One region of the Streptomyces sp. NPDC088707 genome, then DNA from elsewhere that is predicted to be linked to it. Evidence: riboswitches for the same ligand, from Rfam matches in the RefSeq annotation. Region 1 holds a riboswitch; each other region holds the start of a gene.

Evidence for each region. A riboswitch is a leader RNA that binds a small molecule or an ion and turns the genes downstream of it on or off. The one in region 1 is predicted to bind cyclic di-AMP.
Region 2: linked by a shared signal. The riboswitch ahead of ACIP84_RS28815 (transglycosylase family protein) and the one ahead of ACIP84_RS06115 (LysM peptidoglycan-binding domain-containing M23 family metallopeptidase) in region 1 are both predicted to bind cyclic di-AMP.
Region 3: linked by a shared signal. The riboswitch ahead of ACIP84_RS13885 (M23 family metallopeptidase) and the one ahead of ACIP84_RS06115 (LysM peptidoglycan-binding domain-containing M23 family metallopeptidase) in region 1 are both predicted to bind cyclic di-AMP.
Region 4: linked by a shared signal. The riboswitch ahead of ACIP84_RS02325 (transglycosylase SLT domain-containing protein) and the one ahead of ACIP84_RS06115 (LysM peptidoglycan-binding domain-containing M23 family metallopeptidase) in region 1 are both predicted to bind cyclic di-AMP.

Annotation. Positions count from the first base shown of each region.
Region 1 covers NZ_JBIVLV010000001.1:1,374,161-1,377,678, forward strand. Annotated here, with positions in the region: gene ACIP84_RS06110 (SGNH/GDSL hydrolase family protein) at 1-656, opposite strand, end outside; gene ACIP84_RS06115 (LysM peptidoglycan-binding domain-containing M23 family metallopeptidase) at 828-1,814, opposite strand; cyclic di-AMP (ydaO/yuaA leader) riboswitch at 1,819-2,006, opposite strand; gene ACIP84_RS06120 (tyrosine-protein phosphatase) at 2,367-3,188, shown strand; gene ACIP84_RS06125 (DUF6126 family protein) at 3,196-3,351, opposite strand; gene ACIP84_RS06130 (helix-turn-helix domain-containing protein) at 3,386-3,518, opposite strand, start outside.
Region 2 covers NZ_JBIVLV010000010.1:306,096-309,613, forward strand. Annotated here, with positions in the region: gene ACIP84_RS28805 (cytochrome P450) at 1-529, shown strand, start outside; gene ACIP84_RS28810 (transglycosylase family protein) at 680-1,795, shown strand; cyclic di-AMP (ydaO/yuaA leader) riboswitch at 2,054-2,227, shown strand; gene ACIP84_RS28815 (transglycosylase family protein) at 2,231-2,956, shown strand; gene eno (phosphopyruvate hydratase) at 3,344-3,518, shown strand, end outside.
Region 3 covers NZ_JBIVLV010000003.1:660,785-664,302, forward strand. Annotated here, with positions in the region: gene ACIP84_RS13880 (PP2C family protein-serine/threonine phosphatase) at 1-1,013, shown strand, start outside; cyclic di-AMP (ydaO/yuaA leader) riboswitch at 1,215-1,360, shown strand; gene ACIP84_RS13885 (M23 family metallopeptidase) at 1,372-2,532, shown strand; gene ACIP84_RS13890 (hypothetical protein) at 2,605-3,093, opposite strand; gene ACIP84_RS13895 (hypothetical protein) at 3,124-3,339, opposite strand; gene ACIP84_RS13900 (PrsW family intramembrane metalloprotease) at 3,447-3,518, opposite strand, start outside.
Region 4 covers NZ_JBIVLV010000001.1:494,646-498,163, reverse strand. Annotated here, with positions in the region: gene ACIP84_RS02330 (phosphoribosyltransferase family protein) at 1-748, shown strand, start outside; gene ACIP84_RS02325 (transglycosylase SLT domain-containing protein) at 742-1,647, opposite strand; cyclic di-AMP (ydaO/yuaA leader) riboswitch at 1,653-1,836, opposite strand; gene ACIP84_RS02320 (hypothetical protein) at 2,179-2,781, shown strand; gene ACIP84_RS02315 (phosphocholine-specific phospholipase C) at 2,865-3,518, opposite strand, start outside.

The sequences.
Region 1 (3,518 bases):
GGGGGTACCGGCGGCCACGCCTGGTCGGGGTCGGCCGGCACGGGCAGGCCGAGGACCTGGGCGGCGCGCAGGGCGACCCGGGTGTGGCCGTCGGACGAGAGGTGCAGCCGGTCGTCGTCCCAGGCGCGTCGGTCCTGCACGGACCTCAGGGACCAGAGGTCGAGGACCGGGCAGCCGTAGCGGTCCGCGATGGCCCGGACGTGCCCGTTGTACGTGGCGATCTTGCCGCGCAGGTGCTTGAGGAGCGTGACGCCTCGTGTGTCGAAGCCGGTTGTCACCATCACGGTGCCGACGGCGGAGGTGAGTTCGGCGACGGCTCGCTCGAAGCGCTCGGCGACCTCGTCGGGGTCGGTGCCGGGGCGGATGATGTCGTTTCCGCCGGCGCAGAAGGTCACCAGGTCGGGGGCGAGTTCCTTCGCCCGGGGGACCTGTTCCGCCACGATCTGGTCGAGGAGGCGCCCGCGTACGGCCAGGTTGGCGTAGCGGAAGGCGTCGTGCTCCGGCAGCTGGTCGGCGAGCAGCACCGCGAAGCGGTCCGCCCAGCCGACGTACGTCCCGTCGGGCCCGGGGTCTCCGACGCCCTCGGTGAAGCTGTCACCGATCGCCGCGTACGACCCGAATGCGTGCTTGTCTCTTGATCTCGAATCGTCTGCCACGGGAGCACATCCTTCCCTTTCGGATGTGACCTACGCGACCGTAAGGAGGGGTTGACGGCGGGTGACATATGCCACCGATAAAGAGTTTGCCAAGCCGGAATAGACCGGGAAGCACGCCGGAGGCCCGGCACGCGTCACGCGTGTGCCGGGCCTCGGGGTGACGACGGTGCGTCAGATGTTCACGCCGTGCTGGCGCAGGGCGGCGATCGGGTCGATGTCGGAGCCGTAGTCCGGCCCGGTCCGGATCTCGAAGTGCAGGTGCGGGCCGGTGACGTTGCCGGTCGCGCCGGAGAGGCCGATCTGCTCGCCGCCGCTCACGGTCTGGCCGGCGGAGACGGAGATCGAGGAGAGGTGGGCGTACTGGGAGAAGGTGCCGTCGGCGTGCTGGATGACGACCTGGTTGCCGTACGCGCCGCCGTCGCCGGCGGAGTAGACGGTGCCGGGGCCGACCGCGACGATCGTGGTGCCGGTGGAGGCCATGAAGTCGACACCGGTGTGGTAGCCGGAGGACCACATGGAGCCGGCGGCGCGGTACGGGGTGGACATGCCGCCGCTGACCGGGGCGAACCAGCCGGAGGCGGAGGTCTCGGCGCCGGCGGACTTCGCGGTCTTCGCGGCGGTCGTGTCCGCGGCCGGGGCGCTCGCGGCCGGGGCGGCGGAGCGCTCGCTGCTCCGGGAGGCGCGCGAGGTGTCGCCGTTCTTCCCGGTGCTCTTGGGGGCGGCCTTGGGCGCGGCGCTCTTCGGCGCGGCGGCCTTGGCGGTGCTCTTGGCGCCGAGGGTGAGCTTCATGCCGGGCATGATGAGCGAGGGGTTCTCGCCGACGACCTGACGGTTGTCCGCGTACAGCTTCTGCCAGCCGCCGGTGAGGTGGTGCTCGGCGGCGATCTTCGACAGGTAGTCGCCCCGCACGACGGAGTACGTCTTCGGCGCGGCCTTCGCGGCGGCGGGCGCGGCCTTGGCGAGGGCGGGGGCCTTCACCTGGGCGGCGGCGGTGACGGCCTGGCCGGGAGCGGCGGCCGGGGCGGCCTGCTCGGCGGCGTGGGCGCCGGTGGCACCGAGGAGCGGGAGGGCGACGACGGCGCCTCCCGTACCGGCTGCGGCGATTCCGCGGGTGAGGCGGTTGGACTTGATGCGGCGGTGCTTACCCTTCGCGGGCATGGCGAATTCCTCTCCGGCGCCTACGAGGTGAGCTGTCGGGTTCGGACGGGAGATGTCCGGCCGCGCTCTCACGCGGCTTCACCCCGAGCCGTCCTGCGTCGCGGGACCGGCGTACTTCCTGGGTCCCCCGCTCCTGCCACGCATGGGATGAGTGGAATTCCGGACGGTGGCAGGATTCGGCGGTCCGACCGGATTGACGGTGACGCTAGACGAGCGGGGTCGACGCGAACAAGCCAGTGATTTCCACCGGCATTCCGGCCACGGGTTTTCACCGGTAATCCCGGTCACCCTCCGTGGATGACGGACCCTCGATCTCCTTTTTCCGTACGGCAATTGGCCGGGCCCGTCGGCCACGATCCGTCACCTCTATGACCCTGCTCACGCGCTGCGGCTCATCTCGCCTGTAAACAGGGCGCGTTATACGCAAGGCCCCAATTCGGACAGATCACCCATTCCCGTCCAGGGGGGTGCGCCGACACGGCCCCACCTGGATGATTGCCCCTGGAACCGATCTCGCGTCGGGCACCCGAACGTCGACCATCAGGAGCATCCGTGACGCAGCAGCTGCCGCAGGTCCCGCCCATCGAGGCGAACGAGCCCGAGCTGGCCGAGGTCCGCAACTTCCGGGACGTGGGCGGCCTGCCGACGACGGACGGGCGCGCCGTACGCCCCGGCCGCCTCTACCGCAGCGGCCACCTCGCCCACGCCACCGAGGAGGACGTCACCTTCCTCGACTCGCTCGGACTGCACACCGTCTTCGACTTCCGGAACCTCGCCGACCGGAAGGTCGAAGGCCCGGACGTCGATCTGCCGGGCGTACGGAACGTGAACATACCCCTCAACGACCCCGCCGACGGAAAGGAGTTCTGGAAGCTGGTCCGAGACGGCGACATCGAGCAGCTGCGGGACATCCTCGGCGACGGCAAGGCCGCGACCCGAATGTCCGACTCGTACCGGAAGATGGTGGTCGAGCGGACCCCGGAGCACAGCCGGATCCTGCACGCACTGGCCGAGGACAGCCTGCCCGCCCTGATGCACTGCGCGGCCGGAAAGGACCGCGCCGGGCTGTCCATCGCGATCACGCTGCTGGCCGTCGGGGTCGAGCGGGAGGCGATCGAGGCCGACTACGTGAAGTCGAACGACCCGCACCGCCGCTACAAGGTACGCCGCAGCTCCACCGCCCCGGACGCGATGTCGCCCGAGGTGATGGAGCTGCTGAGCCCGCTGTTCGACGCGCGGGTGGAGTATCTGCGGGGCGCCTTCGAGACGATCGAGGCGACCTGGGGCTCGGTGGACGCCTACCTCTCCGAGGGCCTGAAGCTGTCCCCTGAGACCCGCGAGCTGCTGCGCGAGCGGCTGCTCACGGAGGCGTGACCAGGACCTACTGGCTCTGCCCGCCGAGCATGAAGAGCAGATAGAGGAAGCCGGCGAAGAGGTGGCCGGCGATCAGATAGGCGAAGAGGCGCAGGACGAGACCCTTGGGGAACTTGCCCTCGCCTCGCTCTTCGCCGGTGACGGCTCGTGACTTATCGGACATCTCAGCCCTTTTCTGTCGAAGGAAGTACGCGGGATCAGCGTCGGTGCGGAGTTCCGTCGCCGAGACACAGCTCGGCGACGGGGCTCTGCATCAGGGTGTGGACGAAGAGCAGCTCGGCCCCTCCGGGGGTCGCCGCCCCGATCCGGTGCGGGGTCAGCGAGTCGAAG
Region 2 (3,518 bases), on a different contig from region 1:
CCTCATCGGCAACGGCCTGTACCAGCTCCTGCGCCACCCCGCGCAGCGCGAGCTGCTCCAGGCGTCGATCGCGGCGGGGGAGACCGGGCTCCTGGAGACCGGGATCGAGGAGCTGCTGCGGTACGACGGGCCGGTGGAGATGGCCACCTGGCGGTACGCGACCGAGCCGCTGACCATCGGCGGGCAGGACATCCCGGCGGGCGACCCCGTCCTCGTGGTGCTCGCCGCCGCGGACCGGGACCCGGAGCGGTTCGACGGGCCGGACGTCCTGGACCTGGCCCGGCGCGACAACCAGCACCTCGGGTACGGGCACGGCATCCACTACTGCCTGGGCGCACCGCTCGCGCGGCTCGAGGGACAGACCGCGCTCGCCACCCTGCTGACGCGCCTTCCGGACCTGCGACTTGCCGCCGATCCCGAGGAACTGCGCTGGCGCGGAGGGCTCATCATGCGCGGATTGCGCACGCTTCCGGTGGAGTTCTCCCCTTCCGCACGACCTCCACGAAGTGATGATCCGTCAGAACTGTGATCTTCACGTGATCGCGGGTGCATCGACTTGTGATGAGCGTTCGAATACGGCTACCTTCCCCGTCAGCTCGGTTCGTCAACGTGGTTGAGTAATTCGGCCACGTCCGGCAACTCGGGTCGTCCACACAGTCGTCACGCGAAAGGCGCTCCTATGCGTTCCGGGAACGGACGTCACCGTCGCCCCCGTCAGGCCCCCGCAATCGTCGTCGCCGCGGGCGTGACCGGCTCCGCCATGGCGCTGCCGCTGCTCGCCACCGGGTCCGCCTCCGCCGCCGACGCCGCCACCTGGGACCGCGTCGCCGAGTGCGAGTCCGGCGGCCAGTGGAGCGCCAACTTCGGCAACGGCATGTACGGCGGGCTCCAGTTCACCCAGGACAGCTGGGAGCGGAACGGCGGCCTGACGTACGCGCCCAGCCCCGACCTGGCCAGCCGCGCCCAGCAGATCGCGGTGGCCGAGAAGGCCCTTGCGAAGGGCTCCACCGAGTGGGCCACCTGCGCGCCGATCGCCGGCCTGACGAACGACGGCACCTCGCCCGGCGTGGACCCCGGCCCCGCGAGCGTCCCCAAGGCCCCCACGGGCCCGGTTCCCGAGTCGAACTGGACCACCGGCCTTCCCGGGACCTCCGGGGCGTCCTCGGCGGAGGCGAAGGAGTCCAAGGACTCCGAAGGTGCGAAGAAGGCCACGGAGTCGGCCTCGCCCACCGCACCCGCCACTCCCGTCTCGCCGACCGCTCCCGTCTCGCCGACCACCCCGGCGAGCCCCTCCGTGTCGACCGACCCGAGCCACCCGACGGTGCCCACCACTCCGGGCACGCCCGATGAGTCCGTTACGCCGGTCACGCCCGGTACGCCCACCGGGCCGGGGGCGACCACGCCCGGCGGCCCGACGGACGACGTGTCGCCGGCCACTCCCGGAACCGGGAAGCACCGGGGCGACGCCGCCCCGGAGGAAACCGGCAACCCGGACAGTTCTGCCGAATCAGGTAGACATGCCTCGTCGGACAACAAGTTGGCCGAAAAGCCCGCGGGGAAGTCTCCGGCTGACGCGTCGATGGAATCGGACGCAACGGACAGTCAGGGCAAGTCGGGCGCCTACCTCGTGCAGCCGGGCGACAATCTGTCCGACATTGCACAGGAGAACGAACTCCCCGGCGGCTGGACCGCCCTCTACGACGCCAACCGGCAGACCGTGGGCCTGGATCCGGACCTCATCCTCCCTGGTCAGGCCCTCGACCTGACGAACGGTTCGACCGCCCCGGCGGAGTGATTCGGGGCTGTATGTCCGGTTCTGGGCAAGTGAGACATGGGTCTCTTCGCCCCAACTGGCGTGTCCCGTCCGCAAACTTTGCTCCCGTCACCTCTCACCTGCACAAACACCCCCCACCGGAAGGCAAGTAGGGGCGTTATTTCCGCAATACGCCTCTTTGAACTTCCGGTGGGTCTGTGTCTACGGTCGTCACCGCTCGCCACCGCGGGCCCCGTCGACCGAAACGCCGAATCCTGCCGTCGGCCGATGGGAACAGTCGTCGCGCAAGCGCCGAAGGCAGGAGTGGGGGACCCAAGGTAAGTGCCGGTCCCGGCCGTTGAGACAGACGGCCGGCGAACGGCTTGGGGTGAAGCCGCGTGCTAGGACACGCGGCCGGGCAACTTTCCGGCCCGAACCCGACAGCTCACCTCACAGGCGTCGGTGAGGAGAATCTCCATGCTGTTTTCCGGTAAGGGCAAACACCGCCGTCCCTCCAAGGCCACCCAGGTCGTCACGCTCGTCGGCGTCACCGGTGTCGCCGTCGCCGCCCCGCTGATGACCGCGGGCACCGCCTCGGCCGCCACGGTCTCCGAGTGGGACACCGTCGCCGCGTGCGAGTCCGGCGGCAACTGGTCCATCAACACGGGCAACGGCTACTACGGCGGCCTGCAGTTCTCCGCCTCCACCTGGGCCGCGTACGGCGGCACCGCCTACGCCGCGACCGCCAACCAGGCGTCGAAGTCCCAGCAGATCGCCATCGCCGAGAAGGTCCTCGCGGGCCAGGGCAAGGGCGCCTGGCCGTCCTGCGGCGTGGGCCTCTCCGGCGCCTCGCCGAACACCGGCGCCGCCGAGAGCGCGCCGCAGCAGAGCACCCAGCAGCCGCAGCAGGAGCGGAAGGCCGAGCAGCCGACCACCCGCAGCGAGCAGCGCCAGGCCCCGAAGAAGGCCACGCAGCAGCAGGCCGCTCCGCAGGCCGCCGCGAAGAAGACCGTCACCACCCCGACCGGCAAGAAGGTCAAGAAGGGCGACGGCGAGTACAAGGTCGTGGCCGGCGACACCCTCGGCAAGATCGCCCAGGCGCACGGCGTCAAGGGCGGCTGGACCAAGCTCTTCGAGCTGAACAAGGACGTCGTCGAGAACGCCGACCTGATCTACCCGGGCCAGCAGCTTCACCTGAAGTGAGCCCGGCGGCTCGCGTGAGTCCGGCGGCTCACGCGGCCCCTCCGACCCTCCCGCGGTGACCACCCCGGCCCGGCGCGCCCATCCCCCGTGCGCGTCGGGCCGGGGTTCCCCCGTTTCCGGAGTCGTACGGAGTCGTATGGCGGCGTACGGCGGTACTCGCGGAGGTACTAAGGGGAGAGCCCGCGGGCGAACCGGACGCCCGGCGCGGTTACCGGCCGGTAGATCTGGGGTCCTTCGTCCCTACATGCATGCCCTTGGGTCCTTTTTCGTCCCAGGGGGCGGGCGCCCGGCTGGCCGGAGCCCCCGAGCCGGTTAGGCTCTTGTCGCAAGGCCAAGCGACCCTGCACCGACCTTGCGTCACATCCAGCGTCACATCCCAAAAAGGAGATGCTCGTGCCGTCCATCGACGTCGTCGTAGCCCGGGAAATCCTGGACTCCCGAGGCAACCCCACGGTCGAGGTCGAGGTCGGCCTCGACGACGGCAGCACCGGTCGTGCTGCTGTTCCGTCCGGCGCCTCCACCGGTGCGTTCGAGGCCATCGAGCTTCGCGACGGTGACCCGA
Region 3 (3,518 bases), on a different contig from region 1:
TCCTCGCCTCCGTCGGGCTGCACGTCTACAACGACACCGCGACCGAGATCCCCTCGCTCACCGAGGTCCTGACCGTGCTCACGGTCTCCGCGCTCGCCATGCTCATCAACCGGGTCGTCCTCCGCAGCGGCGAGCGGCTCGCCTCGGCGCGGGTGATCGCGGAGACCGCGCAGAAGGCGGTGCTGCCGACGCCCGCCGAGCGGATCGGGGGGCTGCAGTGCGCGGCGCGGTACGAGGCGGCGCAGGCGGACGCGTTCATCGGCGGCGACCTGTTCGCCGTCCAGGACACGCCCTACGGGGTACGGCTCGTGGTCGGCGACGTCCGGGGCAAGGGCATGGACGCGGTCGAGGCCGTCGCCGTCGTCATCGGGGCGTTCCGGGAGGCGGCCGAGCAGGAGCGGACCCTGGAAGGCGTGGCGCAGCGGCTGGAGCGGGCCCTCGCCCGGGAAGGCACCCGCCGGCACGGGCTCGACGCCTTCGAGGGCTTCACCACGGCCGTGCTCGCCGAGATCCCGCGCGGTGACGGGAGCGGCACCTTCGACGGTTTCGTACGGGTCGTCAACCGCGGGCACCCGCCTCCGCTGATGCTGTACGCGGACGGGCGCCTGGACACGATGGAGCCAGGCGAGCCGGCGCTGCCGCTCGGCATGGGCGATCTGGCGGCGTGGCCGGACCGGGCCGAGGCGCGGCCGTACCCGCCGGGCGCGACCCTGCTCCTCTACACCGACGGCCTCTCGGAGGCGCGGAACGCCGGGGGCGTGTTCTACGACCCGGGGGAACGGCTCGCCGGGCGGATCTTCCCCGGGCCCGAGGAGCTGCTCGACGCGCTCGTGGACGACGTACGGCTGCACACGGGCGGCGGGTCGACCGACGACATGGCGCTGCTCGCGGTGAGCCGTCCGGCGACGGGGCAGCCGGAGCGGCGCCGGACGATGCCGGTGGTGCCGCCGGGCGGGTCCGGATCCCCTGGCGGGTCCGGATCCCCCGGCGGCGGGCCCGGTCACCGGCCGTAGCCGCAAGGTGTCACTGCGATAACAATTGACATAACGTCAGATCGCGAGGGTTTGGGCCTTCCTTGCTGAAGGGGGGTCAACTCGGACCATTCCCTCCCAATTCAATGAATGATCAAGAGGAACAGCTTGGAATCGGCACCCCGTGTCTATTAACGTTCGATAACGCAGCGCGGTCGTCCCAGCCGTCGCAAGAGGCGGCACCGTGCGCACGCGCCGAATCCTGAAAAGGAACCGGGGAACCACTACTTGGGGTGAATCGGGCCCTCGCACTCGTGCGACCGTGCCCGTAGGAGACCTTCCTGCTCCGAACCCGTCAGCTAACCCGGTAGGCGAGAAGGAAGGAAAGGAGCGCGCCTTCGTGGCGTCCAACACTCCCGCACCCGAAGCCCCCTTCGATGCTTTCGGTGGTGGTGCGGGTCCTGCCGCCCCGGACACCGAGTGGAACCCCACCGAGGGATCCCTCCGCGCCGAGAGCCGCTCCGGCGGCCGCCACCGTGTCGTCAAGCAGCGCTCCAACTTCGCCCGCTCCTCCACCGTCCTCGGCGTCGGTGTGATCGCGGCCGTCGGTGCGGGTGGCCTCGCCACCGCGCAGGAGAAGCCCCCGGTGGCCATATCGCTCCCGGACCTGCCCGACCTCCACCTGCCGGACGCCCACGACCTCCCCGGTGTCGGCGACCTCCTCCCCGAGGAGACCCAGGAGACGGTCAGCGCGGCCCGCGCCAACCCGAACCCGCTCACCGGCGCCACGTACGCCACCCTCGACGACGAGCAGGGCGCCAAGGCCCCGCAGATGCAGCAGGCCGGCCTGGTCACCCAGGACGGCCCGGCCACGAAGGCCGCGCCCGGCGCCGGCGACGCGGGCGAGGCCCTGCGCGCCCGCATCCTCCAGCAGGCCGAGCAGCAGCAGGCCTCCGCCGACGCCGCCGACAAGGCCGCGGCGGAGAAGGCGGCGGCCGAGAAGGCCGCCTCGGAGGCCGCGGCCAAGGCCGACGCGGCGGAGAAGGCGGCCGCCGAGGCGAAGGCCAAGGCCGAGGCGGAGGCCAAGGCGAAGGCGGAAGCCGAGGCCAGGGCGAAGGCCGAGGCGGCGGCCGAGGCCGAGCGCCTCGCCAAACTGGCCGCGAGCTACACGCTGCCGCTCTCCTCCTACAGCCTCAGCGCCACCTACATGCAGTCCGGCTCGATGTGGTCCTCCGGCTACCACACCGGCCTCGACTTCGCCGCTCCCACCGGCACCCCGCTCAAGGCGGTCCACGGCGGCACCGTCAAGTCGGCCGGCTGGTCCGGCTCGTACGGCTACCGCGTCGTCCTGGAGCTCTCGGACGGCACCGAGATCTGGTACGCCCACATGTCCTCCATGACGGTCTCCGCGGGCCAGACCGTGGGCACCGGCGAGACGATCGGCCGCGTCGGCGCCACCGGCAACGTCACCGGCGCCCACCTCCACATGGAGGTGCACACGCCCGGCGGCTCCGGCCTCGACCCGGCGGAGTGGCTGCGTTCCAAGGGCCTCAGCCTCTGACCCACCGGCCTCCGGCCCACCGGCCTCCGGCCCACCCCGCGTCGCCACGAGGGCGACGCGGGTCCGCCCGCCCTACCGTGCGGGCACGCCGGCTCCGGCCTCCGCGATCCAGGCGTCCAACTGCTCCTGGGTGGTGCCGGGGTCGGCGACCAGCGCACCCAGGTCGTCGCCCTCGACGACGGTGGTCGCCAGGGCCGGGCACCTGCGGCAGCCGTCCACACCGACCTGCACCCACCACTTGCAGTGGGGGCGCAGATGACACCGCGGCACGCTCCGCTGCTCGTCCGCCGGCGTCGCGGCCACCCGCTCCACCAGGCCGCAGTCATTGCCCCTGCGGTGCAGACAGTTGCTGACGCAGTGCGACGCGAAGCGCAGGACCCGGGTCGGCTCGACATCCTTCGGGACGACCGGCAGGACGTCTCGGGCCGGCACGGGATCGGCGAGGTACACCACCTCGCCGCCCTGCCCCGACCGCACTCCCAGGACGACCGACTCCGGTGCGTCGGCCTTGCCGCTCGGGCACCATGTCCTGCCCGCTCCGGAACGGTCCGCGGTGCTCATCTCCACCTCCTCGTCCGTCGGGTGGGACCGCTACACGATCTGACCGGCGCAGGCCGGAGTGCAGGCCGCCGCCGTGCGCTCCTGCTCGACCGCCTTGGCCAGGTGCGCCTCCAGCTGCGCCGAGGTGATCTGCCCGGGCTTGGGCGAGGACTGCGCGGACGCGGCACCCGCTCCGCCGAGAACCAGCGCGGCGGCCGCGAGCGCGGCCGCGGTACCCCCGACAGCGGGGCGACTCGTGTACTTCATGCTGCAACCTCCTGGATGGGTACGAAAGGTGTACCGGCACGCTAGGAGGCCCCGCGGACCGCCACCGGCAGTTCGCGGCGGCTGTTGGGGGGCGGTCGCGTCCGCGGCTAGCTGCGGTACGGATTGAAGCCGTCGTAGTCCAGATACTGCGGCGGCGCCCAGACCTGGCCCGTCGCCCG
Region 4 (3,518 bases), 880 kb from region 1:
GGAGATCTTCTACGCGATCGGGCAGTTCTACCAGGACTTCACGCAGACCCCGGACGCTGAGGTCGTCGCCTGTCTGGACCGCATCCGCGCCGTCCACGGACCGGTCGTCCAGGACGCGGACGTACGCATCCCCGTCGCCGACGGTGTCACGCTGGCCGGCCGGCTCGCGGTGCCCGAGGGCGCCACCGGGATCGTCCTGTTCGCCCACGGCAGCGGGAGCAGCCGGCACAGCCCCCGCAATCGGGCGGTGGCGGGGGCGCTCAACCGGGCGGGACTGGGAACGCTGCTGTTCGACCTGCTCACCGAGGCCGAGGCGGTCGACCGGGCGCATGTCTTCGACACCCCGCTGCTCGCCGGCAGGCTGGCCCGCGCCACGGAGTGGCTCGCCGGACGGCCGGAGAGCGACGGCCTTCCGCTGGGCTACTTCGGGGCCAGTACGGGAGCGGCCGCCGCGCTGTGGGCGGCGGGCGACGTCGAGTCCTCCGTGGCCGCCGTCGTCTCACGCGGTGGCCGGCCGGACCTCGCGGCCGACCACCTGGCGCGGGTCGAGGCCCCGACGCTTCTCGTGGTCGGCGGCAGGGACGCGCTGGTCCTGGACCTCAACCGGCGGGCCGAGTCGCTGCTGCGGTGCGAGAGCCGGCTGGAGGTCGTGGAGGGCGCCACACACCTCTTCGAGGAGCCTGGCGCCCTGGAGGAGGTGGCGGAGCTCGCCACCTCCTGGTTCACCGGGCACTTCCGGAATCAGTAGGCGCCGTTGACGTTGTCGATGGAGCCGTAGCGGTCGGCCGCGTAGTTGCAGGCGGCGGTGATGTTGGCGACCGGGTCGAACAGGTCCATCGACGTGCCGGGCACGTGGTAGGCCAGGAAGGTCGGCTCGATGACCTGGAGCAGACCCTTGGAGGGCGTGCCGGCCACGGCGTTGGAGTCCCAGAGGTTGATGGCCTGGGGGTTGCCGGAGGACTCCCGCATGATGTTGCGATGGATCCCCTCGTACGAGCCGGGGATGCCGCGCTGGGCCATGATGTCCAGCGACTGGCGGATCCAGCCGTCGAGGTTGTTCGCGTACTGGGTGGCGGCGACGGGCGCGGCCTTCACCGGAGCGGCGGCGGCAACGGGAGCGGCGGCCGATCCGCCGGTGGCGACGGCCGGGGTGGCGCTCCGGCGCTCGGAGCGGCTCGCCCGTTCGGTCGTGGCGGTCTTCTTCGCCTTCGCGGAAGCCGCGGCCTTCGCGGGAGCCGCGGCCTTCGCGGGAGCCGCGGCCTTCACGGAAGCCGGACGAAGCGTCAGTTCAAGGCCCGGGTGAATAAGTGACGGATTGTCACCCACGGCGCTCTTGTTGGTGCTGTAAAGGCCCTTCCAGCCGCCCTGAATTCCCTTCTTCTGGGCGATCAGGGAAAGGGAGTCGCCGCTGACGACCGTGTAGGTGCGCGCGGCGGCCGGAGCGGCCGGAGCCTTGGCGGCGACCGGAGCGGCGGGAGCGGTGATGGCCTGGGCGGCGAATTCCGGAGCTCCGGAGACGGGCGCGGCGCCGGCCACGGCCGGGGCGATCAGCGGGAGGGCGAGAGCGGCTCCGCCCGTGCCGACCAGCGCGAGTCCACGGGAGACGGGGCGGCGGCGGGGACGGCGGTGCTTACCGTGAGCAGGCATGACGGGATTCCTCTCCGGCGCCTTCGGGGTGAGCTGTCGGGTTCGGACTGGAGATGTCCGGCCGCGCGCACGCGGCTTCACCCCGAGCCGTTCCGGAATCCGGGCCGGCGTATTCGTGGGTCCCCCGCTCCTGCCATCGGGTGAAAGGGAGGTGTTTCGAGCGGTGGCAGGATTCGGCGATCCACTCGAATGGAGGTGACCGTAGGCCAGTAATGCGACGGAGAACAAGAGGATCTGTGTCCGGGTGTCGGCGAAAGGATCACCGAATTCATGGAATTCAAGATCGATGGTGACTCCTCGGCATCGAACTTCCTTGTCCCGTACGGCCTGCGCGGATTCCGGTCGCCGGCGCGTCGCGGGGAAAGTGAGTCGCGTCACCGGGTGCGTAATGTCCGAATGCGCACGCAAATTCGGTTAATGGGGAAGTGGGTGATAAGCGGCCTGTTCGGTCGCGAGGACACGCAAGGGCATACGTAGCAAAACCGACATTCCTCGTGAAAGATGGAGCCACCCGACCGAGGAGTCACCCGGATGCCGTCCTCCGCCTCCCTGCTCAACCCCGAGACCCTCGACCGCGAGGCCGCCGCCCTCTACGAGAGCGCCGCATGGCAGCGGATCGTCACGGACTGGACCGAGCCGTCGACGCCCGCACCCGCAGTCGAGGGCTGGCGTGACCTGCTCAGCGTGCCGGTGGAGCGGCTCGTCGCCGACGCGCTCGAAGCGCTGCCGCCGTCCCTCCCCGCCGAGCGCCGGCTTCCCGGCCGGATCGGAGCCGTCCTTCCCGACCGGCTGCACGCCTGGCGCCGCATCGGACGGGCCGAGCTGCGCCCCTCGGTCCACCTCGGCTACGCGCGCCTCGTGCTGACGGAGTGGGGCTGGCAGAACGCCCCGTACAAACTGCGCGACGCGCGCGGGGCCCGGTGTGTCTGCGGTGCGCTCCTCGCCGCGCACCGTCTCGGCTACGGCAGCGCGACCACGATGAACGAGGCGGCCGCCTGGATCATGGCCGAGCTCCGGTCGCGGGGGTGGCACGAGCTGATCGGGCCGTGGAACCGTGCTCCGGGCCGTACGGCCGCCGATGCGGTGGCCCTCCTCGACGCGACGATCCACCGCGCGGCGCACGCCGGACGCTGACGGCCCGACCGATGGAAGCCTGACGGCCCGTCCGCGGGCGCGGGGCGGCGGAGAAGCCGCCGCCCCGCTCTCGGAGGGTGGGATCACCCGGTGATGCTGGGCACTCCGGTCTCGATGTGACCGGTGTACCGGCGCGACCAGGTCCCGTCGATGTCGGCCAGGACGGTGAAGTCGTACCAGCCGTTGTGGTAGGCGACCGCGTTGAAGAAGTCCTCCCGCGTGGAGTCGGCCGGGACCGTGTAGGTCCAGGGGCCGTCCGTGCGGTACGCGTTCGAGCGGATCGTGAACGTCACCGGTCCGGCCGAGGTGTTGCTCAGCTTGAACCACAGGGCCGTCCGGCCCGTCCCCGCCTCGGTCGCGAACCGGGAGGTGACCTCGACGGCCTTGCCGGCCTTGGAGGCGTCCCCGATGAACCGGCGCAGGAAGCGGTTGGGGCCCATCATCGAGATGTCGTACTTGCCGGACCCCGAACCCAGTCCGATGTTGAAGTAGTCGGTGGCCGTGCCGCCCGGGTCGACGGTGTACTGCCAGGCGGCCGTGTCGCGGTGCTGGTGCGGATGGATCGAGAAGTGGGCCGCCCGCTTGGCCTCGGTGCCCTGGTTCGTCATCGAGAACCAGGCGAGGATCTTGCCCGCCGCCCCGAACTCGAAGCGGTCGAGGTTGCCGTTCACCTGGTACGGCAGGGCGCGGGCGGGCCGGGTACCGGCCTCCTGTGCGGGCTGGGCGTTGTTCTGGGG